DNA from 3 places in the Paenibacillus jiangxiensis genome. Region 3 is predicted to be linked to each of the others. Evidence: riboswitches for the same ligand, from Rfam matches in the RefSeq annotation. Region 3 holds a riboswitch; each other region holds the start of a gene.

Region 1 (7,321 bases), on a different contig from region 3:
ACGTTCTTGGGGGGCTTTTGCTTGGCTCCATGGCGGCGTTTGCTTTCGTGTATTTCGAATTTCGCGGGAAAACACTGCTGTTTCTGCTGGTGCTGATTACCTTCATGATTCCGTTTGAGGTCATCTCCATCCCGCTGTACAGTCTGGTCAACAGTCTTGGCTGGGTGGACACCTATGCGGGCATCATTATTCCCGGCATCGCCAATGGACTGGTCATCTTCCTGTTCCGCCAGTTTTTTCTGGAGCTGCCGACGTCACTGGTGGAATCGGCCCGTATGGACGGGGCTTCCTGGCTGAGGGTATATGCGAATATCGTCATGCCGCTGTGCAAGCCCGTGACCGTCAGCGCCAGCCTGCTTATTTTTATCCAGCAGTGGGAATCGTTCCTGTGGCCGCTCATCGTAACGCGCTCCAAGGAGTATAAAGTCATTCAGGTCGCGCTGAGCGACTTCGTTACCGAATACGCGACCTACTGGAACGAAATGTTCGCCGCCGTCATTCTGTCCATCCTGATCCCTGTTGTGCTGCTGCTTCCGCTGCAGCGCTATTATGTGCAGGGCATTGCCAATACGGGCTCGAAGGAGTAACGGCGCGATATAGGTTATGCCCGATTGATTTCTCGTTTTAGCAGAAAAGTCCATGTTCCGTTGCTATGATGCAACAAAACATGGACTTAGCTATTTTTACGAACCCCACGATGATGTGTATGCTTTTGGGTTGTCCTGACCATTTTCATGAGCCGCGCCTCACTCTCAGCATCGGGTCTTTACGCAAATGAATAACACAATCCTCATTGGAGGTGTGATATACAATACTGCCCGGTTCCGCATTAAAAAATTCCCTATTGGCATCCTGTTTAGGGATTGTTCGAATTGGCGCAACTTCCGTTACAATCTTTTTATTTTCTTCCTCGACGTAGTCAAGTATGGAAAGCAATACGAACTGGTCGGGAAACAACTCTCTGACTTCCTGCCATTTCATCGGTATACCCCTCCTACTTTCATGCTCCCTTTATTTTACCATAGTTAATCTTCATTCAGAGGCTGAATATCGATTAGCTACTGTTTATCTATTTTATAAAAATATCACATAGGCAACCGAATATAAAAGCGGGCCCCGCTGCTATCACTTTGCGCCCACACCTCACCGCCATGAGCTTCCACCAGCTTCCTCACAATAGCCAGTCCCATCCCGCTTCCGCCGGTCTGCCGATTCCTCGACTTGTCTCCCCGGTAAAACCTTTCAAAAATATACGGCAGATCCTCAACTGAAATTCCGGGCCCTGTATCGCTGATAACAAGGCAAACCGCCCCTTTTTCCTTACGTTCCCGGACGCTGACAGTCCCCCCGGCAGGCGTATGGTGAAGGGCGTTGGTCAACAGATTCACCAGGATCTGTTTCATCCGGTCCGCATCCATAAGCAGTATGACATCTGAAATGCCCTCGTATTGGAGCTGCACCCCTTTCTCAAGAAAAGCGGCTTCCATCACTGCAGCAGCCTTTCCGACAATCAAACGCAGATTCTCTTCTTTCCGTAAAAGCTGGAATTCCGGTGAATCCATTACGTTCAGCTCCTCCAGTTCACTGACGAGCTGAATCAGGCGCTCCACCTCCTCCAGACAGGAGTGAATCCGCGCGGGCGTCGGCTCCCAGACTCCGTCCTCCAAGGCCCTCATGTGGCTTTTCAGCGTCGTTAGCGGTGTGCGCAGCTCATGGGCAATATCCTGCGACATGGACATGCGCAGCAGCTGCTGTCTTTGTAGCTGTTCTGACAGCCTGTTCAGGGAAGCACCAAGCTCCGCGATCTCATCCCTGCCTTCCGTGCTGATACGGACGTCCAGGCTGCCCCTGCTGATCCGTTCGGCGGCCTGTTTCATGCGGACCAGCGGGCGGGAGATGCGTTTTGCAAAATAAACACCAATAATCAGCGCCAACAGCAGCGAAAACAACCCTGTCAGCAGGATCGACTGAATCAGGGCGCTCTCCAGGTGATCCATCAATGGAGACACTTTTTTACTCGCCAGTGAGACCTGCTCCATATACATCGAGATATGATAATGAGTGGCAAACATGCTGATCACGGCAAAAATGACAAGGATGCCTGCGGCCATGCCGACAATGATCACAGCCAGCCGGATATATAGCCGGTTGAACATCAGCCCTCACCGCCAAACCGGTAGCCGAAGCCGTACACCGTAAGAATATAGCGCGGATTGCGGGGATCTTGCTCAATTTTTTGCCGTACATTTTTGACATGCTGGTCGATAATACGGATATCGCCGTCAAAGCTGAGGCCCATCACCCTGTCGACCAGTTCCTCCCGCGGGAAGCGGCGCTGCGGGTATTTGGCGAGCAGAAGCAGCAGCTTGTACTCGCTTGGTGTGAGGCTGATCGGCTCTTCATACCGGTACACCTGATTTTTCAGCGAATCGATGCGGAGATGCCCGCCATTAAATGAGATCACATCTGCCAAAAGCTGCGAGTCATCTGTCCTGCGCAGGATCGCTTTTACCCTGGCAACCACCTCATTCGGATCAAAGGGCTTGATCATGTAGTCATCTGCTCCGATGGACAATCCGCTGATGCGGTCCGCCTGGGCTACCTTTGCAGTGAGCATAAGAATCGGCACCGGGCTGAATTTGCGCACCTCCCGGCAGACAGTCTCCCCTTCCATGCCAGGCAGCATCAAATCCAATATAAGCAGGTCAACCCGCTGGCTGTGAAGTATCGTCAATGCTTCCTCCCCGCTTGCACTTTCCAGTACATGAAAACGCTCCTTCTGCAAATAAGAAGCCAGCACCTCGCGAATTTTCTGTTCATCATCTACCACTAGAACGGTTTTCAAGGCATGCCCCTCCGTACGCCCAAGTTATACCGGAATTATACCATTCCGAATTGTAAGAGTCCTCCTGCCTATTACTTTCACCATTTCTGTTTAACCTAAACTTGTGAAGATCCTTTGAAGACCGCCGAAAAATGAAAAAGCACCGGAGGAAATCCCTCCAATGCTTAAATCATTAACGTATTTGAAATGTCCGAATCACCCGGATCGATATGATATTTGTATTCAACGGATCAACAGGTTTAAATGTCATACTGTATAAATCATACAGTCTCGTCTCAATGCCGTATTCTTTGAACTTATCGGAGAAATCTCCAATCGTAGGTCTCTTCCCCGTTTCACACGTTATTTGGCATTCCTCAAGCTTCGTTTCTCCATGTCTGTATACAAATTCCACATCCGATTGATAAATACTGCTCACTCTATTATTTCTCCCTCCGAATTTAAGGTAACCCAGCCGCCATAGATCCATGATGCTTTCCTTAGGCCTGCAGCTTTGCGTCCTTGCCTTTCGGCAAGTTTGCCCTTTGCATAAATGGTGGAACATCCACTTGAGATAATATAATATATTTTGTGTGTTTTTTCGACATGATCCCGTAAAAATCGCCATTCTTCACACTTGTTTACTTTTCCCCTTATAGTGTTATCATAGATTGTAGTTCCTTGACGGATATGTACATCTCTGAAAGAACCTATATACTTTCAAGTCCTATAGAAATCAAAGCAACTTACTATATTTTTCAGGAGGTAAACATATGGCTTACAATATCCCGGTGGAAGCAACCCTTGAGGTGATGGGCGGCAAATGGAAGGCGGTCATTTTGTGTCATCTGGATAAAGGCGACAAGCGGACCAGCGAACTGAAAAGGCTGATGCCGGCCATTACTCAGAAGATGCTCACACAGCAGCTGCGGGAGCTGGAAGATGACGGACTTGTGAAGCGGCAAATATTTGAGCAGGTTCCGCCCAAGGTCGTGTATTCCCTGACCGATTACGGCTGGTCCCTGAAGCCTGTCCTGGATGCCATGTGCGCCTGGGGCGAAAAGCATATTGAACAAGAAGACCAAGCAGTCAAGGTCTAAAGCCAATGTTTCGAGCCTTCCACATAAACGATCTGCAAACGGAAGAGCCGGATTCCTGGATACTCAGGACTCCGGCTTTTTTTCAGTGATCCGCGCCTTCTTTCCCCCGTTCCCTCCCATAGGTACCTGTAAGTGCCTATAGTACTTTGAAGTACGTACTATTCTTTTTCGTGCGAAGCATCCATAATAGCATTTGCCGGCCGGCTAAAAAATATATATAGGAGTGGAACTGAACATGTCGTCAGACAATAAACGCAGTACTCTGTCGCTGCTGGCTTTGGCCATCAGTGCCTTTGCGATTGGGACAACGGAGTTCATCAGCGTGGGATTGCTTCCCCTTATCGCTGAAGACTTGAATATATCTGTAACCATGACCGGATTAACGGTCACTTTATATGCTCTGGGCGTTACTTTCGGCGCTCCGGTGCTAACCTCTTTAACTTCGGGAATACCAAGAAAAACGCTGCTGATCTGGATTATGATCGTCTTCATCGCCGGCAATTCGATTGCGGCCTTCTCAAGCGGAATCGGGCTGCTGCTTACGGCACGGGTTATTTCCGCCTTCTCGCATGGCGTATTTATGTCGATCGGCTCAACCATAGCGGCTGACCTTGTCGCGCCGAACCGGCGGGCAAGCGCCATTGCCATTATGTTCTCCGGATTAACCGTGGCTACGATTACCGGTGTGCCCTTCGGCACGTTTATCGGCCAGCAGCTGGGCTGGCGTGCAGCCTTTTTAACCATAGCCGTGATTGGCATCATTGCTCTGATCGCCAATTTGATTCTCGTTCCCGGCAATCTGCGGAAGGGGGTCAAAACCCCGGTACGGGATCAAATCAAGCTCATTACCAACGGACGGCTGCTGCTTGCTTTCCTGATTACGGCTCTCGGATACGGTGGCACCTTCGTCGTCTTTACGTATCTGTCTCCCCTGCTGCATGACATTACAGGTTTTGGCGAGACAACGGTAGCTTTCCTCCTGCTTCTATACGGCATTGCGATCGCCATCGGCAATATTATCGGCGGCAAAGCTGCCAACCGTAAGCCGCTCTCGGCGCTGCTGTATATGTTTATTATTCAAGCGGTGGTCCTCTTTATTCTGGCCTTCACAGCTCCATTTAAAGTGGCGGGTTTGATTACGATTCTTTTGATGGGCCTGTTTGCCTTCATGAATGTGCCTGGACTTCAGTTGTATGTAGTTAACCTTGCCCAGCGTTTTGTGCCGCAGGCCGTGGATGTCGCTTCCGCAATCAATATCGCTGCTTTTAACGGCGGCATCGCCCTTGGCGCTTATCTCGGCGGCCAGATTGTGGACGGTCCGGGGTTAATTCACACCTCATGGATCGGCGGTTTAATGGTGGTTGGCGCTGTTATTTTAACAGGCTGGAGCCTGCTGCTCGCCAGAAAAGACAAAGACACCCACGCCGAGGAAGCTGTATAATGTATGTCAAACAAGGACTGTTTCTTTCCCGTTGAGAGAAGCAGTCCCTTTGAATACAAACCTCTGTGAAAGGAGAATGGCTTATATTTGCTTCCGACGAGATTTTGAGCGTGTGGCGAAAATTCGATCATTTCCCGATGGAAACCTTAACCAAAGCATGGTACTTTCAAAAGAATACCGGGAAAAAACAAAGAGAAGTAGCTCAAATGAAGGAGCATCGCGAGCAGTACGGCATTACAGGCAATTGTTTTGATCTCGCATTGTGGCTGCTGCATGAATTCGAAAAGGAGGGGATTGAAGCCTATCCGATTGGCCATGATATGGGAACAGAGGATGCGCATGTGGCTGTTATTGCGAAAAGTGAGAAAGGACACCGCTATTATTGCGATTTGGGCGATCAGTGGCTCAATCCGGTGCTGGTAGATGCCGATAGTGAAGATTATACTGAAGAGAGACTGGAAGGCTTCTTTCCTGCGGCAGAAATACAAGTGCAATCAGCTGGAGATTTATGCACGGTTCTATACCATAGGCCGAACGGGAAAAGCAGCCAGCAAAGCTTTCATCTTGCCCCCATTCCAATCCATGAATTTTGGCAAGCAGCAGAAGTCTGCCAAAATATAGTTCAGAAGGAACCTTTATTGGAATGCAGAGTTCCCTATAAAAATGAAACCGCCCATTGGGAGTTTTATGACTGGGAAAGCTTTCTGAGCACAACCGAAGGGTTATTCAACGAGCCAGAAACAGAGTCTATTGAAGAATGGTGTGTTAGAATCCATCAAAAAACGGGTTATGATACAAAGTTCCTCTCCGAAGCACTGAATATATACAAAAAAATGTGAAAACCGCCTGCTGCAGGCGGTTTGGCTTTTTCAATGATATTGTCCTGTTATATGCTCTCCCGTATCCTTCAGCAGCTTGGAGAGCAGTACGATTTGCCCCGTATGATACCCATAGTGTGCAGCGACGGCAACGAGCAGCTTGCCAATCTCCTTGATCTCGTAGGTTTCGCCCTCCTCGGCCTGCACCCGCAGCATCCGGTTCCAATCCTCCAGCCCGTAATGAATGGCCACTTCTCTGTCCAGATCCTCTTCGGTAAGTCGAGCCAGTATTTCCTTCGTTTCCGTTCTTGTATCCGTCAGAAGCCGAATCAGCTCCTCCCTCGGAATGCCTCCCTCCGTAGTAAACTCCTTCGATCTTTCACGGGTAAACGTCTGCCCGCCGATGGCGCTAATCAGATTCATGCGCTCATTGCCTGCCAGATGGAGACATAAATTGCCGATGCTGTTCATTGTATCCCTGGCCCTGCTCCATATCTGTGAATCATCCAGGGGTACCATGCTTTTCACGATCCGCTCAAGCTGCTTGTCCATATCCTCAATAACCGCTTCAACCAGTTTCAGCATAACACCCCTTCTTTCCTTATGTTATTAACCATTTACCCGATCCGGCTGCAAATTCCGCAAAAGCTCGAAGATTTGCCCTCTATGATGGGCTTCATGCTCCACCAAATGATAGATCACCCATTCCGGAGTTACATCATAGGATTCAAGCTGCCTTGGGTTTCTCCAATCCGTAAGGTCCATGCCTTTAAAATGAAAGAGCAGCCTGTCGCGGACTGCTTGCAGACGATGGAGATGCTGCTCCAGGGTTTGGCCTTCCACATGAACCAGGGAGCCGTCCTCCGACCTGTCCTCCTGCAGAAATAGAGAACGAATTTCCGGTTCATACTCGGTGGCTTCAAGCACCTCGACATATAACCAATCCGCCTCAATAAGTGCAATATGATACAGCAGCGAGCCGATGCTGTGCCTTCCTTCCAGTTGCCGGTCCAGCAGATCAGGGGCCAGGCCGTTCAGCTTTTCCAAAATGGTCCTGCGGACATCCTCCAAGCACCACAGCCAGCGCCCGATTTCGGGCTCATATCCCGGCAAGGCGGCCACTTGCAATGATTTTTTG
Region 2 (7,321 bases), on a different contig from region 3:
CTAAACAGCACGAGCATCCATTCATGCCTCTTGAGGTATTTGAAAATCTTCACCATCCGGTTGCTCTCCTTTTATCTTATAGTGTAAGACATTTGGCAAAAATATCATGCAGCCCTTAAATGAACTGCATTGGTTATTAACTCTTGGAAGCCATGATCTTTACCAGGCGGACAAACTCCCTGGCGTCCTCCTCGCTCAGCCTGCGCAGCATTTTCTCGGTTAACGCAATTCCTTCGTTACGTCTGTCAAGCAGAAATTGCCGGCCGGCATCGGTAATAAATACGATCACCCTTCGTTTGTCATCCGCATCGGTACGACGCACAACAAACCCCTTCTTCTCAAGGCTCTTTAGCGCTGTTGCCACCCGTCCCGTGCTGACGGACAAGTATTCGCTCAATTCTCCGGAGGTGGACCCGTCTTTATGGAAATTCAGGTGGATCAGGATCCCCATTTCCCCGCGCGAAAAGAGCTTTCTCCCATCATCCAGCGGCGGTTTGCGAGCTTGGGCGGCGTATTCAAAGAGTTCTACAGCTAATGCTTTATAATCCAATTGCATGGCTCACACCTTCTAAAATTTATCTTACACTATGAGATAATAATAGATCTTTGCTGCTGTGTCAAACCCATACGGGGATTCCCTCTATTTTCCGCCAAATTAAGGTGCAGATGATACTGGTCAGACGAAAAAACAACACAAGAAATAACCCGGCTGAATCCCTCGGCCGGGTTATTATAAGACCTTGCACGACACCTATCGGCGCCTATCCATTAAAACGCCCGCTCGTATTGCACCGGAACTTTATGATCCTCGCTGAGCGTTACCGCCGCATGTACAGCCCAGTAAGGATCGCTCAGCATGCCGCGCCCCACCGCCGCCAGATCGGCGTCTCCGTTCCCAATGACCGATTGCGCCATGGCCGGGTCATCCAGTCTTCCGACGGCAATGACCGGAATGTCAACCTCCTCACGGATCTGCCGGGCGAACGGAACCTGATAGCCGGGATGGTTGCCCGGTCTTCTCGCTCCAGGAGTCCCTTCGCCGCCGGAGCTGACGTGAACAACATCCACGCCTGCATCACGGTATTTCTTGAGCAATTCGATCGCATGATCGATATCGTAGCCTCCGTCCGCATACTCCACAGCGGAGATCCGGAACAGCAGCGGCATATTCTCAGGCATCTCCTTTTTGATCGCCTGAATGACCTCTACACCGAAGCGTGAAAGGTCTTGTCCGTAGATATCATCCCGCTTGTTGGTGAGAGGGGAGTGAAATTGATGAATGAGATAGCCGTGTGCTCCATGGATCTCAATCGTATCCACTCCTGCCGCTACAGCACGGCGCGCCGCTTCCCCGAACTTCCTCACCATCTCCTGTACTTCCTCCGTTGTCAGCGCGCGCGGTTTCTTGTACGGCTCTCCACCAGGAAACTCAATGGCCGACGGGGCAACCGGTTCGGCTGCGTCCTCCGCCTTGCGGCCGGCATGGGCAATTTGGATGCCCAGCTTCGCTCCATGCTCATGCACACCATCGGCGATACGGCGGAAAGCGGGGATATGCTCATCCGACCACAAACCCAGATCATAGTCTGAAATGCGGCCATCAGGCTCAACATCTGTCATTTCTATAATGATCAATCCTGTGCCGCCCACAGCACGGCTGGTGTAATGGACATAATGCCAGTCATTCGGAATGCCGTCCTTTGCCGTCACCGAGTATTGGCACATCGGCGCCATGACGATCCGGTTTTTAAGCTCCAAGCCTTTAATGGTGTAAGGCGTGAACAGTATGTTCTTTGACATGGTAATCCCTCCCTGGTTCCTGTCCCATAGTTTCAACCACAGGTTTACGAAACATACATTTAATGCCTTTTCACTGCACTGCAACTCAAGTTAGTTGCGCACAATTTATTATCATATGTTACGATTCCCCACACAAGTACTCACATCCATGTTCCCTAGTATCATTTTTTATACTGTCTTTGTGAGCGTCTATCAGCTCGAGGGTCCTGCTTTTCATGAATCAAAAGAACTTAAAATTTTTATTTCTTTGCCCTAAAAAAAGAAAATTTGAGGAAAATAGTTCCAAACTCCTATTCCCATATAACCATTGTATTGGTAAATTGACATCATACAACACGGTTAGACAGCAATGAAATTCGTACGATAAAGGCAAACCCGCCGAAAGACGGGGACGCAAAGCTATAGGGGCTTAGGTGGAATACCATGATGCCAGCCAGCTGCCGAATACGACGGAAAACCTCCGTCTTATTCCATTATCAGATAAGAAGGAGGTGTTTTTGCGTTCGAAAATGTAAATTTTTGATCTTTAAGGAATAAAAACGGATTTTTTGATGTTGGAGTAACATGGATGTATTGATTTTTGATGGGTTTCTTGGCACTGCAGAGCATTAAACCATATCGCACATCTAACTGCAAAGGAGCAGTATCACATGAACAATAAGGTCAAAGTTGCGATTATTGGCAGCGGTAACATCGGGACGGATCTGCTGAAGAAGACAATGCGATCCCCTTACCTGGAGTGCACGCTGTTTGTGGGGAGAAATCCGGAATCGCGGGGAATGGTCACCGCGAGAGAGCTCGGCGTACACGTTTCCGATCAGCAAATTGACGCTTTGATAGAACATGCCTCTATGTATGATATTGTTTTCGATGCCACTACAGCGTATTCCCATATACAGCACGAGAAAATTCTCAGAGGTTTAGGGAAGTTTGTTATCGATATGACGCCATCAAAAATCGGAGCCATGTGCGTTCCTGCCGTAAATTTGCACGAATGCCTGACTCTCGACAACGTGAATATGGTTACCTGCGGAGGACAAGCCTCCGTGCCGGTGGCATATGCGGTCGGACAATCCCATAGTCAGGTTGATTATATTGAAGTTGTATCCAGCATTGCCTCCATGAGCGCCGGCCCCGGCACCAGATCCAACCTCGACGAATACATCGAAACCACCGAGGAAGCGATCAAAAAATTCTCCGGCGCCCGCCGCGCCAAAGCCATTCTGAATTTAAATCCCGCAGAGCCCTGCGTCGATATGCAAACCACCGTCTATGCCAAGGTCCATGACCCTGATCTGAATACGCTAAAAGAGCATCTGGATCGGATCATTTCCACAATCCAGGCTTATGTGCCAGGCTATCAGTTGATTATCCCTCCTTCCATTGAGGACGGAAGAGTTGTCGTTATGGTTAAGGTGGAAGGAGCCGGGGACTTCCTGCCGAAGTATGCCGGAAATCTGGATATCATTAACTGCGCAGCCATCGCCATTGCGGAAAAGTACGCCTTCAAGCTGACAGGGATCGAGAGAGGTGCGTAAGCATGACGACCGTGCTGATCAGCGATCCAACCTTAAGAGACGGCTCCCATGCCGTTCGGCACCAGTTTACCAAAGAGCAAATGCAGACTTACATGCTTGTGGCGGAGGCAGCCGGCATCCCTGTCATCGAGGTAGGCCATGGCAACGGCCTGGGGGCTTCGTCATTGCAGCTGGGGGAATCCCTGGTTTCGGATGAGGAAATCTTCATCCTGGCCTCCCAGACCCTGCGTAAAACCAAAATAGGAATCCATGTCATTCCCGGCCTGGCCACCATCCATGACCTGAAAAAGGCCATCGAGATGGGCGTGCATACGGTCAGGGTTGCCTCTCATTGTACGGAGGCCGACATCACCAAGAGACATATCGAATATACCCTGAGCCAGGGGCGGGAAGCTTATGGCGTGCTGATGATGAGCCATATGGCATCCGTCGGGCTGCTGGTGCAGGAAGCCTTGAAAATGCAGTCATACGGCGCACAAGGAGTCATCATCATGGATTCCGCCGGAGCCTATTTGCCGAATGACGTCACGGAGCGGATTGGCGCGCTCACCGCCGTATTGACGATTCCGGTCGGCTTTCATGCACATAACAACCTGGGCCATGCCGTCGCCAATTCGGTTGCCGCTCTGCAGGCAGGCGCACAAATACTGGACGCCACGATGCGGGGATTCGGAGCCGGAGCAGGTAACACCCAATTAGAGGTGCTGATTCCCGTGCTGCATAAATTGGGCTACACCACGAACATTGACCTGTCCAAGCTCCTCCAGGGTGCAAATGTAGCAGAAAAAGCATTCATAGACAAAGTGCCCACCATTAACTCCATCAGTGTGATCAGCGGATTGGCCGGTGTGTTTTCAGGCTTTGCAAAGCCTGTGGAGCGTTTATCCCAAAAATATAACGTGGATCCCCACGAAGTGTTCCTTGAGCTGGGCAGAAGAAAAATTATAGCCGGGCAGGAAGACATCATTATTGAGGTTGTCCGTGAGCTTGCCGCTTCAAAGTCCAATACTCCGATGAAAGGGTTGAATCCCATGCTGAGAGACCGTGATCAAGTCGAGGTTACTTATCCATTCCAGGGGGTCGAGAGAAGAGTCCTTGCCCATAATGAGAAACTGATGCTTGTCGAACATCTATTGGCGCATGGCTCCACTTTTCCTCTGCACAGCCATGAACATGAACAGATTTTTTACATTCTGGAGGGAAGGGTCAGGGTCACTTGTAACGGAGAGGAGTATGAAGTAAAGGCAGGGGGAAGCTTTGTCATCCCCGGAGGGTTGGAACACAGCGTCTATGCCGTCGAAGACACGGTCTCTTTGGACATTTTCACTCCGGCTCGCGAGGAATATATAATCTGATGCTCAATAAGTTGGGAAACAGGAAGGGGACACATCATGGATCTGGGTCTTAAGGGAAAAGTTGCATTGATCACCGGCGGGAGCAAAGGAATCGGCCTGGAGACGGCGGCAACACTTGCCGCCGAGGGCGCCAGGGTTGCCATATGCGCGCGCAGCGAAGAGTCGTTGGCCACGGCGGCGGCACACATTCGGGACCGGTCCGGCTCTGAGGTGCTAACGATCAAAGTTGACGTCACTACATCCGGGGACTGCGAAAAAGCGGTATCCGATACGGTAAGCCGCTTCGGACGGCTCGATATTGTGGTGAATAACGCGGGGACTGCGGCAGCGAAGCCATTTGAGCAGATCAGCAATGAGCAGTGGACCTCCGATCTGGATTTAAAGCTGCTGGCTGCTATCAGCGTATCACGGGCTGCCGTTCCGCATTTGCGGGCTGCCGGAGGCGGAGCGATCATCAATGTCACTACATCTTTGTCCAAGACACCACCAGCCTCCTCCATGCCAAGCTCCGTAAGCCGCGCTGCCGGACTGGCCTTGACGAAAGCGATGAGCCGGGACCTGGCTCCCGATCAGATCCGAGTAAATACGGTGTGCATCGGCGTGATCCGAAGCGGACAGATTGAGGAACGATGGAAACGGGAGGAGCCAGGCTTCACCTGGGAGCAATATGCACGGGATCCCCGCCATCAGATTCCGCTCGGCAGGATCGGGGATACGGACGAAGCGGCAAAAGTGATTACATTTTTGGCATCCGGGGCTGCTTCTTATGTAACAGGTACCTCCGTAAATATCGACGGCGGCTCGGGGCCTGCTTTGTAGGTAATACAAGCACACAGGGAGGGGATAGGATGTTGTACGACAGCAAGCCTGACATCGGAACACGGTACCCTGGTTCAGACGGGAATGATTCGCAGAGAGCAGCTTTTCTGAAATGGATCGAGCAAATCCTGATCGGCATCGATCGGCTTAAAGCTCATGATCATGTATATCTCATGGAGAGTAACCGCCGACAAGGTGACTTGAATGGTGAACTTATATGGTCAAGCAAAATACCGGCAGCAGGCATTCCTATGGAAGAGGTCAATCATAAGCTATTGTCACTTCTGCACTCCCTCCCCCTACATACAAGATACGAATTGACAGACACGACCCAGATGGCGAGCATCCCGGGTATTCTCGGCCTATTAACTGCTTGTCTGGTCAATGGCAGTCATGTACCGGATGCATACGGGCCGGCAGGAACGGAAGCGAAAGCCAGGGTAACAGCGATGCTGTCCAGGCTGGTCGGTTACAACAGCAGCAGCGGAGGTTATACCCCTGGGGAAGGGCAAGAGGCCATATTTACGGCTTTGCGCATCGCGATTGCCAAGCTTGCTCCTGATGCACCCCGCTCGGGAGTGCCCCGCAAGCTATATGTGCTCTGTTCGGAAGCGGCTCATGACAGCTTGCTCAGATCAATGGAAGCGGTCGGGATCGGAAGCGGTCATTTGATCCGGGTGCGTACACTGCCGGACAATTCCATGGATCTTGTGGAATTGAAGGATCAATTGATTCGTGTGATCCGCAGCGGGGGCACACCGATTTGCATTGTAGCTACAACGGGGACAAGCGATGCGATGGGGATCGACGATGTAGAGGAAATTTACCATTTAGCCGCTATTCTGTGCTCCGTTTATAACGTTCCCCGGCCGCATATCCATGCGGACTCGGTGCTCGGCGGAATCTTTGCCTTCTTTAACGGATACGATTTTGCAGCCAATCCCTTTTCCTTTGGACCGGAGACATTACACGCCCTGTACAGGATTCAGTGCAAAATGGCAAAGCTTCGCTTTGCGGATTCATTGTGTTTCGATTTTCATAAATTGGGACAGCTTCCGTATTCAAGCAGCATGCTTCTACTTAAAGACGCAAAGGATCTTCAGCTTATAGACCTAACCGCGGAAGAAACGCCCTCGAGATCCTTCGGAATCTACAGCGCACTGCTTGCTTTCGGGACTGAAGGTTATCAACAGATGCTGGGTCACCTGGTTGAAGTGAACATTGCATTCAGGAAGGCGCTGAAAATGAATATTCCCGAAGCGGTGATTGTAAATCGATTTAATCCGGGGAACATTACTTTGTTTCGCATATACCCGGGCGGCGTTTCCCGCTTCGCGGAGGAATTGAACGGGGAATGCACGAAGGACGAAGTGGAGCGTACCAATCTTCTGAACGAAAGATTATTCGAGCGATTGGGCCAGCGGAGAGAGAGAATGTCGTTTGACCATACAAAAAAATATTTATCTGTATTAACGGAAGACCAGCATACGATGCCGCTTTACGCGGCCAAACTATCCGTTATTTCACCTCATACCGGGACAGAGCATGTAGATGAGATTGTACTTTTCCTGAAGGAAATCATAGATGATGTCATCGTAACTGAACGCTGAACGAACCATCCCTACAATCGCTGTTAGCCCCAAATTCGCTATTCTCCTGCAATGTCTGATTGAAAAACCGAGAACAGGTGCAAGGTTCCCCTGTTCTCGGTTTTTTTGTTTCGGACAAAATAATCTAATCAAAAAAAACCTGCTTCCCCGCACCAGCGAGCGACCCCCTGTCGGACCGCTTCCATCGGCTCCGATTCCG
Region 3 (7,321 bases):
TGGCTGGTAATTTGTTAGATGATATCTTCCTTGGGACAGCGCCGTGTGTAACCGCAGACAAGACGGTTGCACCTTCGGGTGATGTCACTGCCGGTACGGAATTAACGTATGCGGTCACTGTCAAAAATCAAGGCGGAGACATCGCGGCGAATGCGAATTTTACCGACGCTATTCCGGCAGGCACGGAATATGTTCCCGGGTCGATGGCCTTGATCAAAGGTTCAACCACCACACAACTGACGGATGCAGCGGATACGGATGCCGGTAATTTTAACGGCAGCCAGCTCAGCGTCCGGTTAGCTGACCTGCCCAATGCGAGCCAATTGCCTAATGGAATTACTGTACAATTCAAAGTGAAAGTGCTGTCGGATTATACAGTAAAGCAAATTAGCAACAAGGCTCAAATCAGCTACGGCAATTTATTATCGGGCAAGACGGAACAAACGGAAAGCAATGAAACGACGTCACCGGTGCTTTTCCCTGAACTAGAGTCCAGCAAAACGGCAGCCATTCAGGAAAAAGCGGCCGGCAACACGGACGCGGATCATCCCGAAGTAGGAGATACGCTGCAGTACACGATTCAGGCCCGCAACACGGTCGTCAACAGCGCGGTTAGCAATCTCACCATCTCGGATACGATACCGACAGGGTTGGAATATGTGCCGGGCAGTCTGAGTGTGGATGGTGTTTCCGTGAGCGATAGCGAGGGAGACGACAAGGGTTACTATGCCGGTGGTCAGATCGCGGGCCAGTTTGGCAATGTGACGGACACAGCCTGGCATGCCGTTACCTTCCTGGTGAAGGTGCTGCCTGGCCAAGCGGGCAACGATATTCCGAATACGGCGGCAGTCGGCGGAGATAACGTCAAGGTACCGGACAAGCCGGGCACCATCGTCAAGGTTTATCCGCGCGCAGCCGATCTGGTGTCCAATAAGACGGCGGTCATTCAAGAAAAAGCGCCTGGCAACACGGACGCTGTACATCCCGAAGTAGGAGATACGCTGCAGTACACGATTCAGACGCGGAACACCATCGCAGAGAGCGTGGTGACCAATCTCACCATCTCGGATACGGTTCCCGCAGGATTGGAGTATGTCCCGGGAACTCTGACTGTGGATGGGGTCTCCGTCAGTGACGACGAAGGAGACGATGCAGGGGATTATGCCGGCGGAGGAATTATCGGCCGGTTTGGCGATGTGATGGATACCGACTGGCACACCGTTGCCTTCCAGGTGAAGGTGCTGCCTGGCCAAGCGGGCAAGGATATTCCGAATACGGCGACAGTCAGCGGAGACAATGTCAATACTCCGGACCAGCCGGGCACGACTGTGGGAATTTATCCGCGCGCAGCCGTTCTGGAGTCAAATAAAACGGCAAGCCTTCTGGAGAAAGCGTCCGGCAACACGGACGCGCAGCATGCCCAAGTGGGAGATACGCTGCAGTACACGATTCAGACGCGAAACACGAACACAGACAGCATAGTGACGAACCTCACCATCTCGGATACGATTCCGGCAGGATTGGAGTATGTCCCGGGAACTCTGACCGTGGATGGCGTCTCCGTCAGCGATAGCGAGGGAGATGACAGCGGTCACTATGCCGATGGTCAGATTGCAGGCCAATTTGGCGATGTGACGGATACCGCCTGGCATAGTGTTACCTTCCAGGTGAAGGTATTGCCTGGCCAAGCGGGCAAGGAAGTTCCGAACACCGCTGTCGTTGGTGGGGACAATGTCAATACTCCGGACCAGCCGGGTACGACGGTCGAAGTTTATCCGCGTGCAGCCGTTCTGGAGTCCAATAAAACGGCAGCACTTCAAGAAAAAGCGTCCGGCAATACGGACGCGGATCATCCAGAAGTAGGAGATACGCTGCAGTACACGATTCAGACGCGGAACACCGTCACAGATAGCGTGGTGACGAACCTCACCATCTCGGATATGATTCCGGCAGGATTGGAGTATATCCCGGGCAGTTTGGCTGTGGATGGGGTTTCCGTCAGCGATAGTGAGGGAGACGACAAGGGTTACTATGCTGGTGGTCAGATCGCAGGCCAGTTTGGCGATGTGACGGATACCGCCTGGCATACGGTTACTTTCCAGGTGAAGGTATTGCCTGGTCAAGCGGGCAAGGATATTCCGAATACGGCGACAGTCGGTGGGGACAATGTCAATACTCCGGACCAGCCGGGCACGACCGTCGAAATTTACCCGCGTGGATCTGCTCTGGAGTCTAACAAAACGGCAAGCCTGCTGGAGAAAGCGCCCGGCAACACGGATGCGCAGCACGCAGAAGTGGGAGATACGCTGTTGTACACGATCCAGACCCGCAACACGATGGCGGATAGTGTGGTGAACAACCTCACGATTACGGACGAGGTTCCGGCAGAGCTGGAATATGTGCCGGGCAGTCTGAGTGTGGATGGCGTAACCGTCACTGACAGCGAAGGGGACGACAGCGGCTATTATGCCGGCGGTAAAGTGGTCGGCCAGTTTGGCAGCATCACGGATATGAATTGGCACACGGTTCAATTCAAAGCCGTGGTCCGGCCGGGACAAGCAGGCAAGGATGTTATCAATATCGCCCGGGTAAGTGGCGACAATGTGGAGACGCCGGACAGACCACGGGAAGAAGTACAGGTCTATCCGCGGAACCCGCAGATTGAATCGGAGAAATCTGTAACGAACGTGGATGCAAGCAAGGCCACGTATGAAGTCGGGGACACGGTGGCTTATACGATTCGTACAAGAGCGGTCGTGAACGACACTTATCTGGAAAATCTATCGATTACCGATACGCTGCCTGCGGGACTGGAGTACGTGCCAGACAGCCTGAAGGTGGACGGTATGTCCGTGACGGATGCTCAGGATAGCGATGCCGGTCATTCTGTTTCCGGCGAAGTGTACGGCTCATTCGGTAGCGTAGATGATATGAATTGGCATATGTTGGAGTTCCAGGCCATTATCCAGACGGGATACGACGGCCAGGTGATTCAAAATACAGCGCTGGTGACTGGCGATAACATTGATCAACCAGGCGAGCCAACGGAGAAAATAGCCGTTGAGGAAGAACCGCCTGTAGTCATTCCGCCGGTAGATCCACCAGTGCAGCCGCCAGTTGATCCACCAGTAGACCCACCAGCACCACCGGTAAACCCGCCTGTAACTGAAGATCCGGGTAGTGGGGGTTCAGGCGGTGGCGGTGGTGGCGGAGGTTCGCACGATGACGACGCTGTCGATCCGGCTTCCCCAGTGCTTGAATCCGAGAAATCGGCGAAAGATGTGAACGGAGGCAGCATCGAAGTCGGCGATGTGATTGAGTACACGATTCGCACACGCAACACCGTAGAGGACAGTGTCGTGACCAATCTGGAAATCTCGGACGCCCTGCGTGCCGAGCTGCAATATGTGCCAGGCATGCTGAAGGTGGACGGCATTACTGTAACCGATGCGCTGGACAGCGACAAAGGCTCATACGTCAATGGCATGGTGAGTGGACAGTTCGGCGAGGTTACAGATACGGACTGGCATACGATTGTATTCCAGGCCAAACTGGTGGCAGGCCAACCGGGCCAAACGATACAAAACGTAGGTGAAGTGAGCGGGGATAATCTGGACGATTCGGATACGCCGTCTGAAGACATCATCATTGGCGGCGGAAGCGGCAGCAATCCCGGCATACCGGGAGGAGAACCGAACGACGGCTCTTCCTCCGGCAATCCAGACAACCCGGGCTGGGGAGGTTCGGATTCCGGTTCCACAGACTCCGGTCAGTCCAGAAGCTCGGGTGGAACTGGAGGAAGCGGGCAATCCGGCACCTCGGGTGACTCGGAGAGCGGAAGCTCCTCCAGCAACGGGGATGGCACTGGCAGCAAGCTGCCGGCAACTGCAACGAATATGTACGGCTATTTGCTGGCCGGATGCCTCATCCTGCTTGCAGGCCTGTTCCTGCTGAGAAGAAAGAAAGCTTAACCGGTAAGATGAAAAACAGACTGCCCTCAAGCATGCATTACTTGGGGGTAGTCTCTCCTTTACCTAAAACTTGGTAGGTATGTCCTATTCAAAAACGGGATCTCGTCCAATATCATTATGGCAGCATTATACTTTGTACGATCATAGCAAACCCGTTGATTTGGTTTTCGAGGGCATATGTTTTGCGAGCGTTCCCAAAAAATACACCAATGATTTGCAGGAGGGCAAAACATGAAAACAATTATGATTACGGGTTCATCGTCTGGAATTGGAAAAGCTGCAGCCAGGTATTTTGCAGATCAGGGATGGAATGTGATTGCTACCATGCGTTCACCTGAAAGAGAAACCGAACTGTCGCGGCTGGAGAATGTTTTGGTAACGAGGCTCGACGTTGAACAATTGGAAACGATTCAAGAGGCATTAAGGGCAGGTTTGGAGCGATTTGGCACAATCGATGTCCTGTTAAATAATGCCGGTTACGGAGTTCTGGGCATCTTCGAGGCGGCTTCATACGAGCAAATTCGAAAGCAATTTGAAGTAAATGTACTCGGCCTTATGAAGGTGACCAAGAGCATTCTTCCTCATTTTAGAGCTAATAATAGTGGAATAATCATCAATTTATCTTCAATGTCCGGAAGAGTGGGGCTGCCTTCATTTTCGCTTTATCACTCTACTAAATTTGCAATTGAAGGCTTCACGGAAACTTTATCGTTTGAGCTTGCTTCTCAAAATATCCGGTTAAAACTAATTGAGCCTGGTGTGGTCAAAACGGACTTTTTTGGCAGATCTATCGATTTATTGTCCATTGAGTCTTTGCCAGATTATCAGGAATACTCCCAATCGGTTCAGCCCTTGGTGGAGGCAATCATTAACACGGACAGCGCATGCACTCCGGAAATGGTGGCGGAGACCATCTATCAGGCGGCAACGGACGGTACAAAGCAGTTGAGATATGTAGTTGGAGAAGATGCGAAAGCGTTATTGGAGCTCAGGAAAGAGATCGGCGAAGAAGCTTTCATCCAGCATATCACGCAACAGTTTTCCTGACATCAACCAAATCACAGATACGTCACAAGGTCTCTGGTCCGTCAGAGGCCTTTCTTGCTGTTTCTGGAGCAGGAAAAATTCCTTCCATATCCAAAAACCATAGCATAGATAAACGAGCAAAATTTGCCAAAAAAATTCCAAAAAAATTCCAATAAAAACCAATCAAATGTACCACGGAATACGTTATTTACGCATATGCCCCTACATAACGAAGAAAAGCGAACATTGTCGTATGCTGAAAAATATGGTAATGAAGCCCTATTCCAAAAAAGTAAATATCATGAAACAATATACAATATATTACAACTTTATACTATGTACGATAATGGCAAACCCGTTGAAAGGCGGTGACGCAAAGCTATAGGGACTAAGGCGGATAGTACCACAATCCTCTATGTCAGCCAGTTACCGAATACGTCGGAAACCTCCGTCTATTCATTTTCAGGTAACACCAGATGAAACCAAGAAGGGAGGTTTTTTGTTTGCCCAACAAGCATCGACAACTCGGTTTGTCGAATCAGCAGCTTCTGGATATGTACCGGGATATGGCTCTGGCACGGAAAGTCGACGAACGGCTGGGATTGTTTCATCGTGCTGGAAAAATCCCTTTCCACATGTCTTGTCAAGGTCATGAAGCCGCACAGGTAGGTGCGGCGTATGCACTGGATATGACGAAAGATTTTCTTTGCCCGTATGATCGCGATATGGGCATGGCCATTGTTTTCGGCATGACGGCAAAGGAACTGATGCTCACCGCTTTTGCCAAGGCAGAAGCTGCGGACAGCGGCGGGCGGCAAATGCCTGGGCATTATGGCAGTAAAAAAAATCGTATTCTTTCGACTTCCGGCCTCACTACCACTCATGTCCCGCATGCCGTAGGAATCGCCTTGGCCGGCAAAATACGGGGAGATCATCCTGTCGTGTTAGTCGCTTTTGGAAATGGAGGCAGCCATCGGGGGGAGTTTCACGAAGCAGCAAACTTTGCAGGAGGACACAAGCTTCCGGTCATTTTTTTCTGCGAACAGAACCAGCCCTATGGTCTTTCGGTTCTCTCCTCGAAGCAGACGGTACGTGATAGTGTTGCAGATCGGGCAAAAGCATACGGCTTTCCTGGCATCCGTGTGAGCGGCAATGATCCCCTGGAAGTATACAGGGTCACGAAAGAGGCCGTCGACAGAGCGAACAGAGGAGAGGGTCCTACGCTGATCGAGGCCGGTCTCTACCGCCTGGCTCCTTATCCAAGCGATGACGATGATCAAGGATATCGTTCCAGTGAGGAAATAGAGGAAGCCGAGAAGTACGACCCGCTTGAATCCTTTAGCCGTTATCTCAGAAAATCCGGGATATTGGAGGAACACGCAGAGCAGGAAATTCATGATCGAATCGTCAGGGAAATCGACGAGGCCGCGGAATATGCGGAACTTACCCCAGACCCAGCCCTCGAAGATATCTTTAAACACGTTTATTCAAATTAGGAGAGAATAGAGCCCAACTGCCGAATTGAATGGAATGCCGCAATCGTTAGGAGTCTTTCAGGGAGGGAAACTAATGGATCAGACGATTGAAAAAGAGTTTTTTGAAGATGTTGAAATGAAGATTAATCAAGGCCAATACTCTGAAGCATTAAGTACGCTTTATGATGGATTAAGAGACTTACGTCAACAGTACTCAACAGAAGATTGGACCCAGTTTATCCCCCGATATCGTGAACACTCCATAAGCCATTTTTTCTTGCAAGAACCACTATCCCGTCGAGCATTTGAAAGACCGCGCGGTTATGCAGGTGATCCCATAATGCTGGACCTGCAGTATGACTTTGAAAAGTTGGAATCGTCCCCCTACGAGAATGAAAAATCAGAGATTGCCGATTTTCTATATTACGACTTAAACCGCATGGCTCATGCCAATAATGCTAACCGCGAAAGAAGACGTATCCTTTCCAGCAAAATTAATCAAACCTCAGAACGTGTTGCGAATCCTTATATTCTCTCGGTCGCTTGTGGTCACTTAAGAGAAACATCAGATTGTGCTGCGGTGCAAAACAAAACGATTGGAAAATTTGTCGCCATTGATCAAGATCAGGAGGCTCTTTCGGTTGCTGCAGAAGCCATAAAGGATTTTGGCGAAGCGATCCCAGCCTCAGTTGTTGACATCATCAGAAATAAAGTCCCTCTTCCCACTTTTGATTTTATCTATTCCATCGGTGTATATGATTATCTTCCAGATAAAATTGCTAAACGATTAACGAAAAAATTATTTCAACTGCTCAATCCAGGCGGCCGCTTGTTAATCATTAACTATCA

Evidence for each region. Region 3 has a riboswitch for cyclic di-GMP ahead of ACI1P2_RS09760 (thiamine pyrophosphate-dependent dehydrogenase E1 component subunit alpha). Riboswitches for the same ligand answer to the same signal wherever they lie in the genome.
Region 1: linked by a shared signal. The riboswitch ahead of ACI1P2_RS15995 (hypothetical protein) and the one ahead of ACI1P2_RS09760 (thiamine pyrophosphate-dependent dehydrogenase E1 component subunit alpha) in region 3 are both predicted to bind cyclic di-GMP.
Region 2: linked by a shared signal. The riboswitch ahead of ACI1P2_RS21400 (acetaldehyde dehydrogenase (acetylating)) and the one ahead of ACI1P2_RS09760 (thiamine pyrophosphate-dependent dehydrogenase E1 component subunit alpha) in region 3 are both predicted to bind cyclic di-GMP.

What each region holds. Positions count from the first base shown of each region.
Region 1 covers NZ_JBJURI010000015.1:124,644-131,964, reverse strand. Annotated here, with positions in the region: gene ACI1P2_RS16015 (carbohydrate ABC transporter permease) at 1-587, shown strand, start outside; gene ACI1P2_RS16010 (hypothetical protein) at 733-981, opposite strand; gene ACI1P2_RS16005 (sensor histidine kinase) at 1,086-2,156, opposite strand; gene ACI1P2_RS16000 (response regulator transcription factor) at 2,156-2,845, opposite strand; gene ACI1P2_RS15995 (hypothetical protein) at 3,018-3,263, opposite strand; cyclic di-GMP riboswitch class I at 3,287-3,377, opposite strand; gene ACI1P2_RS15990 (winged helix-turn-helix transcriptional regulator) at 3,598-3,924, shown strand; gene ACI1P2_RS15985 (MFS transporter) at 4,160-5,365, shown strand; gene ACI1P2_RS15980 (hypothetical protein) at 5,431-6,204, shown strand; gene ACI1P2_RS15975 (DinB family protein) at 6,235-6,768, opposite strand; gene ACI1P2_RS15970 (DinB family protein) at 6,793-7,321, opposite strand, start outside.
Region 2 covers NZ_JBJURI010000024.1:30,821-38,141, reverse strand. Annotated here, with positions in the region: gene ACI1P2_RS21415 (ABC transporter ATP-binding protein) at 1-56, opposite strand, end outside; gene ACI1P2_RS21410 (MarR family winged helix-turn-helix transcriptional regulator) at 137-550, opposite strand; gene ACI1P2_RS21405 (NADH:flavin oxidoreductase/NADH oxidase) at 769-1,800, opposite strand; cyclic di-GMP riboswitch class I at 2,159-2,245, shown strand; gene ACI1P2_RS21400 (acetaldehyde dehydrogenase (acetylating)) at 2,418-3,338, shown strand; gene dmpG (4-hydroxy-2-oxovalerate aldolase) at 3,341-4,693, shown strand; gene ACI1P2_RS21390 (SDR family NAD(P)-dependent oxidoreductase) at 4,730-5,512, shown strand; gene ACI1P2_RS21385 (pyridoxal phosphate-dependent decarboxylase family protein) at 5,542-7,122, shown strand; gene ACI1P2_RS21380 (monooxygenase) at 7,251-7,321, opposite strand, start outside.
Region 3 covers NZ_JBJURI010000007.1:166,289-173,609, reverse strand. Annotated here, with positions in the region: gene ACI1P2_RS09770 (isopeptide-forming domain-containing fimbrial protein) at 12-3,971, shown strand; gene ACI1P2_RS09765 (SDR family oxidoreductase) at 4,203-5,018, shown strand; cyclic di-GMP riboswitch class I at 5,336-5,431, shown strand; gene ACI1P2_RS09760 (thiamine pyrophosphate-dependent dehydrogenase E1 component subunit alpha) at 5,552-6,493, shown strand; gene ACI1P2_RS09755 (class I SAM-dependent methyltransferase) at 6,567-7,321, shown strand, end outside.